2 regions of the Erwinia magellanica genome follow, and region 1 is predicted to be linked to the other one. Evidence: predicted binding sites of a transcription regulator. Region 1 holds the regulator's gene; the other holds the start of a gene.
The links. Region 1 encodes PurR, which represses purine synthesis genes. Its sites were predicted from a motif close to CANGCAAACGTTTGCNTG; they were not measured.
Positions count from the first base shown of each region.

Region 2: a site for PurR is predicted at 1,566-1,583, ahead of AAH450_RS14000 (NCS2 family permease). Genes of this name have one in related genera too.

Region 1 is NZ_JBCHVC010000001.1:905,255-909,892, forward strand. It holds gene punC (purine nucleoside transporter PunC) at 1-305, opposite strand, end outside; gene punR (DNA-binding transcriptional activator PunR) at 418-1,332, shown strand; gene purR (HTH-type transcriptional repressor PurR) at 1,405-2,430, opposite strand; gene cydH (cytochrome bd-I oxidase subunit CydH) at 2,702-2,791, shown strand; gene AAH450_RS04185 (C40 family peptidase) at 2,829-3,647, opposite strand; gene AAH450_RS04190 (Grx4 family monothiol glutaredoxin) at 4,020-4,358, shown strand; gene rnt (ribonuclease T) at 4,405-4,638, opposite strand, start outside.
Region 2 is NZ_JBCHVC010000003.1:487,038-491,675, forward strand. It holds gene AAH450_RS14000 (NCS2 family permease) at 79-1,428, opposite strand; gene AAH450_RS14005 (glutathione S-transferase family protein) at 1,822-2,484, opposite strand; gene soxR (redox-sensitive transcriptional activator SoxR) at 2,543-3,010, opposite strand; gene soxS (superoxide response transcriptional regulator SoxS) at 3,101-3,529, shown strand; gene AAH450_RS14020 (diguanylate cyclase DgcN/YfiN) at 3,595-4,638, opposite strand, start outside.

The DNA.
Region 1 (4,638 bases):
GCAAATCGAAGCGCCAGCAGCAGGGAGGCGGATTGCACCCACCACATCGCGGCACAGCTGATGGCAAACAGACTCAGGCCCATCAACAGCACGGGCTTGCGGCCAATACGATCGGAAAGCGGCCCCCAAATCAGCTGACCGCTGGCAAAACCGGCCAGAAACAGGCTGAGGCTGGCGCTGATGATGCCCGCGCTGGTTTGCAGGTCTTGCTGCATAGCGATAAAAGCAGGCAGGTACATATCGGTCGCGAGAAAACCCGCAACGCTGAGTAGCGCCAGGTAAACAATAAATCCTTTTGAAGGCATTTTTTCTCTCTTACAGGTAATGAATCGAACGCCGCAGAGTGTAAACGCGTGTCAATCAGCTTGTGAAACGGTAATATTTGCCTCTTCCCTTCAAAAAAATTGCAGGCAGCTTATGTGGTCAGAACACGCTTTGGAAGTTGTTGATGCCGTTGCCCGTTCGGGCAGTTTCACCGCAGCCGCGGCTGAGCTGCACCGCGTTCCCTCCGCTATCAGCTATACCGTGCGGCAGCTGGAGGAGTGGCTGGCAGTACCCCTGTTTGAACGGCGGCACCGGGATGTGGTGCTGACCGAAGCGGGACGGGTATTTGTGCAGGAAGGGCGAAGTGTTATCAAAAAAATGCTCGCCACCCGGCGGCAGTGTCAGCAGGTGGCCAACGGCTGGCGTGGACAGATCAATATTGCCGTCGATCGGATAGTCAAACCTCAGCGCACGCGCCAGCTGGTGGTGGACTTTTACCGCCATTTCCCCGACATGGAGCTGCATCTGTCGCCAGAGGTGTTCAACGGCGTCTGGGATGCGCTGGCCGATGGCAGGGTTGATGTGGCCATTGGGGCTACTCAGGCTATACCTGTGGGCGGCCGTTTTGCCTTTCGCGATATGGGAGCACTGAACTGGCGCTGCGTGGTGGGAGCAGATCATCCTCTGGCGCAGCACCGGGAGCAGGTTATCAGCGAAGAGGCGATCCGGGAATGGCCCTCGCTGGTGCTGGAGGACACCTCGCGAGCGCTCCCCAAACGAACAACCTGGACCCTGGATAATCAGCGGCGGCTGGTGGTGCCAGATTGGGAAAGTGCTTTCGACTGTCTGTCAGCCGGGCTGTGCGTGGGCATGGTACCGGGACATTTTGCCCGGCCTCTGTTGAAACAGGGCACACTGCACGAGCTAAAGCTGGCAGCCAGTTTCCCCGACAGCCCCTGCTGCGTCAGCTGGTCTGAACAACAGGCGTCACCGGCGCTGAGCTGGCTACTCGATTATCTGGGTGAGAGCGATACGCTGAACAGCGAATGGCTGCGCGAAGAGGAGTAAAAAGCCTGAACAGCGCAAGCCGGGGGTAAAATATGCCCCTGGCTTGCAGCAGGAAAGAGGCAGGCAGAAGGCTTAGCGGCGGTAATCCAGGAAAGGACCGTCAGCGACCGAGCGACGTTCGATCAGGGAAGGATGTACCTCAATGGTCTGCGGATCTTCCCGTTTGCTGGTGATACGGTCCAGCAGCATATCGAAAGCGGTCTCGCCTAAGCGCTCTTTAGGCTGATGAACGGTAGTCAGTGCTGGTGTAAAGTAACGGGCGTTGCGCACGTTATCATAACCGATCACCGATATATCCTGCGGAACCCGTAACCCCATCTCGTCCGCAGCGCAAATGGCGCCCATGGCCATGACGTCACCGCCACAAAAGACCGCCGTTGGTCGCTGTTTCTGCGATAAAATCTGCTGCATCGCCTGATAGCCAGACTCCGGTTCGAAATCTCCCTGCACCAGCCACTCTTTACGGAGCGTAATATTGGCTTCAGCCAGCGCCTTCAGGAAGCCGGCATGGCGGCCGCCACCGGTATTGCGCTCCATTTGTCCGGGGATCACGCCGATATCGCGGTGACCCCGATCGATCAGGTAGCGCCCGGCCAGATAGCCGCCCTCAAAAGCGTTATCCAGCACGGTATCGGTGAAGTCTCCGCGAGACTCGCCCCAGTCCATAACGACCATCGGGATATTGCGGTTCTCTTCCAGCATTTTGATCAGCGGATCGGGATACTCAGAGCACATCACCAGCAGACCGTCCACGCGCTTTTGCGCCATCATCGACAGATAGGCCTGCTGCTTTTGCAGATCGTTATGGGCATTGCCCAGGATCAGGGTATAGCCTTTTGCGAAACAGCGGTTTTCCACCGCTTCAATAATCTCGGCAAAGTAGGGCGCTTCGCTGGAGGTGGCTAACAGACCAATAGTTCTGGTGTGATTAACCTTAAGGCTGCGGGCCACTGCACTGGGGGAATAGTGCAGCGATTTAATTGCAGCCCAGACGGCCTCCCGCGTCTCTTCGGCGACAAAGCGGGTTTTATTGATGACGTGGGAGACGGTGGTGGTCGACACCCCGGCCTGCTTTGCCACATCTTTAATTGTTGCCATGAACTAGCTACTCCTGCGCTTATCTCAACGTGTTGATAAGCCTGTTGTTAATCGTTTGCCTGAAAAGAGTAAAACCTGACGTCTTAAATCGGTTTAAGTTGCTGTCGGATTCGTCAGGAAGGAAAAGAGTGGTCGTCCGCAGAATTGTGACTGAGCGGACGTTGCGCAACAAAAAGAATTCTAACAAGGCTGAGCAGAGAAAACGAGATTTTTACCGATAAGTATGGGAAAATTGATAACACTATTAACTGTAGGGCTATTCAGAGGATATATGGATACCGATTTAAAGTTCTCATTACTGACCACGGTTTGCGCTTTGGTGATGATTATGGCGTTCAGCTTTACCGCCATCATGCACTAACTATAAAAGGGGCCTGATCGCAGGCCCTTTATAACGCTTAGCGGATGGTTTTCGGCGTCATCATCCGACGGGCGCCAATATAGTGACGCTGCCAGTAATCCTCGCCCAGCGCGCTTACCTGAATATCCTTGCCGGTACGGGGGGACTGAATGAACTTACCGTCACCCAGATAGACGCCAACATGGTCAGCAACCCCGCGTCCATTAATGCGGAAGAAGACCAAATCCCCTTTTTCCAGCTCATCACGTTTGATCGAGGCGGCATCGCGCAGATGATACATTTCGTTAGCGGTGCGCGGGATTTTAAACTTCACCAAATCCTTATAGGCATACCAGACCAGCCCGCTACAGTCGAAGCCGGTTTTTGGTGAGGTTCCGCCCCATTGATAGGGTTTACCCAGCTGGCCCATCAGTTTGTTCATCGCAGTTTCACGAGCTTTCTGATAGCGGGCACGATGCGCCTTGCTCAACTTCAGCGGTGCCGGGTCGAGATCGGCTGTCAGCGCTTCCATTTGTGCTGCTTTACCGCGATGCCGTCCGTAACGCTTTTTACTGCCATTAACGCTTTTCTTTTTATATCTGCCGGGAGTAACGGCGGCCGTTGCCGGAGAGGCTTTCTTTTTAAGCTTGAGCTTTGACACGGAGGTTAAGCGGGATTTCTTGCTGGTGGTCTCTTTAACTTTTTTTGTGGAGCTTGCTTTAACCGGCCTGCGTTTACGTCGCTCATCTTCACGGGCTGGCGTACCAGCATCCTTCTTATGATGGCTGGCATTAACAGGGGCGTGTGGCGATGCGTGCGCCACGTTAAAAAAGAGCTGAGCAAACGCCAGCAAAAAGAGGGTGATGAGTAAACGCATCGTTACCATTAACAGTTTGTGCTTCGACCAGCGGCCAAAGCGTGCCAAAAACAGGGATATCTGCTTTGCAGCAGGCTCATGGGGCAATTCTAATCTAACTGTTTAACAAAGGGTAAGGTCTTTTTTGTTTCAATGATGCAGAACAAGTAAAAGCTGTAAAAATAAGCCAAATCAGCTGGTTATCTGTGCAAACCTTATCCATTTTAGCGGCATTGGCGCTGCAATAACCTCTGGAAAATGTTATTTTAATGTATCCGCCTGGGCTTGTGAGGCGCAGAAGCCGAAAATGCTCTTAGTAAAATGTCGTTTTCATCGTGCGGGCAGAGTCGCTACACTAAATAGACACGAAGTATCCGATTAAGGAAGCCATTTATGAGTACCGTTGAAAAAATTGAGCGCCAGATAGCAGAAAACCCGATTCTGCTCTACATGAAAGGTTCACCAAAACTGCCAAGCTGCGGCTTCTCGGCACAGGCCGTACAGGCGCTGTCAGCCTGTGGCGAACGTTTCGCCTATGTGGACATTTTGCTGAATCCAGAGATTCGGGCAGAATTACCTAAGTATGCCAACTGGCCGACTTTCCCGCAGCTGTGGGTGGATGGTGAACTGGTCGGCGGTTGCGACATCATTATTCAGATGTATCAGCAGGGCGAACTCCAGCAGCTGATCAAAGAAACTGCACAAAAATATCCTTCTGACACCGCTGAATAAGCGACTCAGAAAGTAAAAGGGCGAGGAAAAATTCCTCGCCCTTTTTTTATGCTTCGCTTACCGGCGCTGGAAGCGGCCAGCCGCCCAGCCGTTTCCAGCGGTTCACCAGCTCACAGAACAGATCTGCCGTTTGTACGGTATCGTACAGCGCGGAGTGTGCCTGATTACTGTCAAAGGCCATTCCCGCCGCAGCACAGGCTTTCGCCAGTACGGTTTGCCCTAATACCAGCCCGCTTAACGCCGCCGTATCAAAGGTGACGAAAGGATGGAAAGGGTTGCG
Region 2 (4,638 bases), on a different contig from region 1:
AAAAACAGGAAGTGCCTATTTGCAGAAAAAACCGGAGAGAAAGAGAGAAACGGGAGCCGTAAGCCGGCTCCCGGAAAATCAGATTGCCCAGCCACCAGCATAAAATGCCACCAGCGCGACCGCGATGATCACCGTGCCAGCGTTCAGCTTGCGCCATTCGCCTGCGAATATCCGGCCAATCACCAGTGAACCGAAACCAAGCATGATGCCGGTAACGATGTTACAGGTCAGGACGATAAAGACCGCAGCCAGCAAACCGGACATCGCATCGACAAAATCCTCAAAATCAATTTTCGATACGTTGCTCAGCATCAGCAGACCGACATACATCAGCGCGGGCGCTGTGGCATAGCCCGGAACCAGATAGGCCAGCGGAGAGAGGAACAGGATCAGCAGAAACAGGATGCCAACCACAATTGCCGTCAGGCCGGTTTTACCGCCTGCCGCCGTACCCGCTGCGGATTCGATATAGACCGCCGCAGGAGAAGCGCCTACCAGCCCGGAGAAGATGCTGCTGAGTGAGTCCGTGGTCAGCGCTTTACCGCCGTTGATGATCTGATTCTCTTTATCCAGCAGGTTTGCCTGCCCCGCCACCGCACGGATAGTACCCGTGGCATCAAAAACGGCGGTCATTACCAGCGCCAGTACGCTTGGCAGCACCGCAGGTTTCAGCGCGCCGAGGATATCCAGACTGAACACCAGCGAGTTGCCCTGGGTGTCGCTCAGACTCGGCATGGCAAACAGCCCCTGATATTTTACCGCCGGGTCAAAGATCAGGCCAAGAATGGAAATGACAATAACCGTCAGCAGGATGCCGCCAGGCACGCGCAGTTTTTCCAGGCCAAAGATCACCGCCAGCCCCAACAGCGACATCATTACCGGGAACGACGCAAAGTCTCCCAGCGCAACAGGCAGGCCGGGCGCCGGGTTTTTCACCACCAGACCGACGCCATCAGCGGCAATCAGCAGCAGAAACAGGCCAATCCCCACGCCGGTGCCGTGCGCCACGCCCATCGGCAGGTTACGCAGGATCCAGGAACGAATGCCGGTGGCAGAGATAATGGTGAACAGAACCCCCATCAGGAAGACGGCGCCCAGCGCCACGGGCACGCTGATATGCTGGCCCAATACCAGGCTGAACGCGGTAAAGGCGGTCAGAGAGATGGCACAGCCGATAGCCATGGGCAGGTTAGCCCACAGCCCCATAATCAGTGAACCGAAGCCCGCAACCAGACAGGTTGAAACAAATACTGCCGCCGGAGGGAAACCCGCTTTGCCCAGCATGGAGGGAACAACAATGACGGAATAGACCATCGCCAGGAAGGTCGTGAGGCCTGCTATGATTTCCTGGCGAACAGAACTGCCGCGCGCAGAAATTTTAAACCAGCTGTCCAGTGAACCACCGGGCTGATGAGAAGGAGTCGACATAGTGAAAAATCCCCTGAGATTTCTTATGAGTTATTGATGCGTGACGCATGAAGCAGACCTCGTTCAACGTTTTACCATCCCAGGACACTCTGTTCGCAGACCGCAAAAAAACCCATTCAGGGGCGGCGGTTGGAAAAAAGGCAAACGTTTACTACGCCACGCAAAAGGCTAACATTTAAAGGCAAACGATTATCCAGCGTTTATTACTGCATTTTCAACTTTTGTTTGTGCCTGTTTTTGCACAAACTCTGAGCCAGCTCCTTGCGGTTTAATTCCGCTACAGAGTCCGGAAACTCTACCCATCTGCCCTGCCGCTTCGTAATAGTGATTTCTTATAGCTGAAGGGGCCGGAGTGGACGCTGAAACGCTGGACGTTTTCAGGGGAAAAAAAATTCAGCTGAGTTGCACTTCTCCGCCCTTTTGCAGGGCGCGCTGCCAGGCGGCACGGTTCTGCACTTTTGCCAGCCAGGCCTGAATGGCGGGAGAGGTCGCCGCGCCGCCACGGGCGCTCAGCGCCTGAAGGGGGAAGCTCATCTGCACATCGGCAATGCTGAAATGCGCACCGGCAAACCATTCGTGATGGCTCAGGTGCTGTTCAATAAAGTCTCTGTGCGTCGCCAGTTGTTTATCCAGATAAGCTTTCTGTATGCCCTTGCCAAAAGCGTTGCCAACGGGCCGTAACAGCCACGGCACCGGGGGCTGCCCCATCCGGCTGAAGATCAGCTTCATCACCAGCAACGGCATAAGAGAGCCTTCAGCATAGTGCAGCCAGTAGCGAGATTGCAGGCGTGCTTCCTCATCCAGAAGTTTCAGCCTGTTTTCTGCATCATATCGCTCAGCAAGGTACTCAAGGATCGCACCCGATTCCGCAATAACCCGATTATTATCCGTAATAACCGGAGATTTACCCAGCGGATGCACTTTTTTTAACGCCTCCGGCGCCAGCATGGTGGCTTCCCGCTGGTAAAGCTTAATCTGGTAGGGAAGCTCTAACTCTTCCAGCATCCAGAGTATGCGCTGCGAGCGGGAGTTATTAAGATGGTGAACAGTAATCATGCGCTAACCTTGTGTGAAACGGAGTGTTAGCAGTATAGACCCCGCTCAGGCATGGGGCTTATTCCTGTTCAGGCTCCAGCAGAATAGCGCCGGTGCCTCGCGCCCCTAACTGATCATTGGGATTACGCAGCGGGCAATCCTGCATGGAGAGACAGCCGCAGCCGATGCAGCCATCCAGATCGTCACGCAGCCGGGTCAGGGTTTCAATTCGCCGGTCCAGCTCTTCCCGCCACTTTTCCGTCAGCACTTTCCACTCTTTAGGCGACATGCGGTGCCCGACAGGAAGCTGCATCAGATGATCGCCAATCGTCGCCAGCGGAATTCCAATGCGCTGTGCAATTTTCACAATCGCCACCCGACGAAGCACATCACGATGGTAACGCCGCTGATTGCCGGCGTTACGGAAGCTGCTGATTAATCCTTTGCTTTCATAAAAGTGCAGGGCAGAAACGGCCACACCACAGCGCCTGGCAACGTCGCCTGGGGTCAGCTCCCGCTTATTGGGGCAATTGCGATTTATTTTCATTCAGGCCTTTACCTCAAGTTAACTTGAGGAATTATACTCAGCAACCATTGAGAAGACGAACCGAAATTTCTCACCAGGGAGAAGAGCAGTATGCATGACGACATCATTCACACCCTTACCGACTGGATTGAAGGCAATCTCGATAAAACGTTGTCGATTGACGAAGTGGCTGCAAAATCGGGCTATTCAAAATGGCACTTACAGCGGATGTTTCGTACCGTCACTAAACAGACGCTGGGCAACTATATCCGCGAGCGCCGCCTGACGCTGGCGGCTGAAGCGTTACGCCAGACGCAGCGCCCGGTATTTGATATCGCCATGCAGTATGGCTACGACTCACAACAGACCTTCTCACGCGTGTTTCGCCGTCAGTTTTCGCAGACCCCCACGGCTTACCGCCACATGATGCGTCGCCAGTCGCTGATCCGCCCTTCAGGTTATCGCTTCGATTGCAGCGATTTCGCCACGCATGCCTGTGCCAGTGTGACCGATAAAACAATCGCGCCGGTCTGCGGCTGAGAGCCAGCCTCCTCCTTGCTTCAGCGACTCAGGGTTATGAAGGGCGTTGTCCCTGCCATAACTGTTCAGAGCCGTCGGCTGTTCCGGGGCGCGGCCTGCGGATCCTGGCCCCAAAATGAGGGGGAGAAATACCAGCCGCCGCCCAGCTCTTTGATGTGGTACATCGCCGCATCCGCCCTGGCCAGCAGTGCCTCCCCGGAAGGATGATCTCCGGCGAGCGCCACGCCAATACTCAGGGATTGCGAGACCGTTTTGCCGTTCCCCAACTGAATCGGCTCCCGCATCGCCTCTGTGATATTTTCCGCCGCTCTTGCCGCCTGTCCGCCACTTTCGATTCCGGTCAGCAAGACGGCAAACTCATCGCCTCCCAGTCGGGCAACCATATCTCCCTTGCGTAAATTATCGCGCAGGCGCTGCGCGGTTGCTGCCAGTACGGTATCTCCGGCGGCATGGCCATGGGTGTCGTTCACCTCTTTAAAACGATCGCTATCGATAAACAGCACCGCCAGTTTGTCTGCCATCAGAGGATCGTTACTCCGCTTTTTCAGTTCCAGTTCAAAAGCCTTTCGGTTGGGTAAGCCGGTCAGCGCGTCATGCAATACCTGATGTGCCAGCGAATCATTTTCACGTTGCAGGTGATGCTGCCACTCTGTCAGCTCATCCAGCAGGCTGTTGAAATCGCCGCTCAGCTTATTCAGCTCTGCAATAGAAGAAGAAGGCACCCGCATTGAGAAGGCGCGACGTATCCGGACATCGTGGGCCACAGAGGCAATATTCAGCAGGCCGCTCAGGATCCCGGTATGCATTCTGTTTGACAGCCAGAAGGCGAGAATAGCGGTGATCAACAGGCTGCCGCTCAGCCATTTCAACGCCTGGCTGAGATAGTGCATCACCCGGCTGGCATCACCCGTCAGCCACACTTCACCAACCTGCTGTCGGGAATGCATGATGGGCACGCTGACCGGCTGCGGGAAAAGCCAGTGTGTTACCAGCTCTCCCGGACCTTCAGCATGTCGGGTGCCGGAAGCTGGCCAGTTGACCAGCACCTTTTTATTGGCATCAAGAACCCTGGCCTGACCGAACTCTGCTGTTGCCGCAATTTGCCGGAC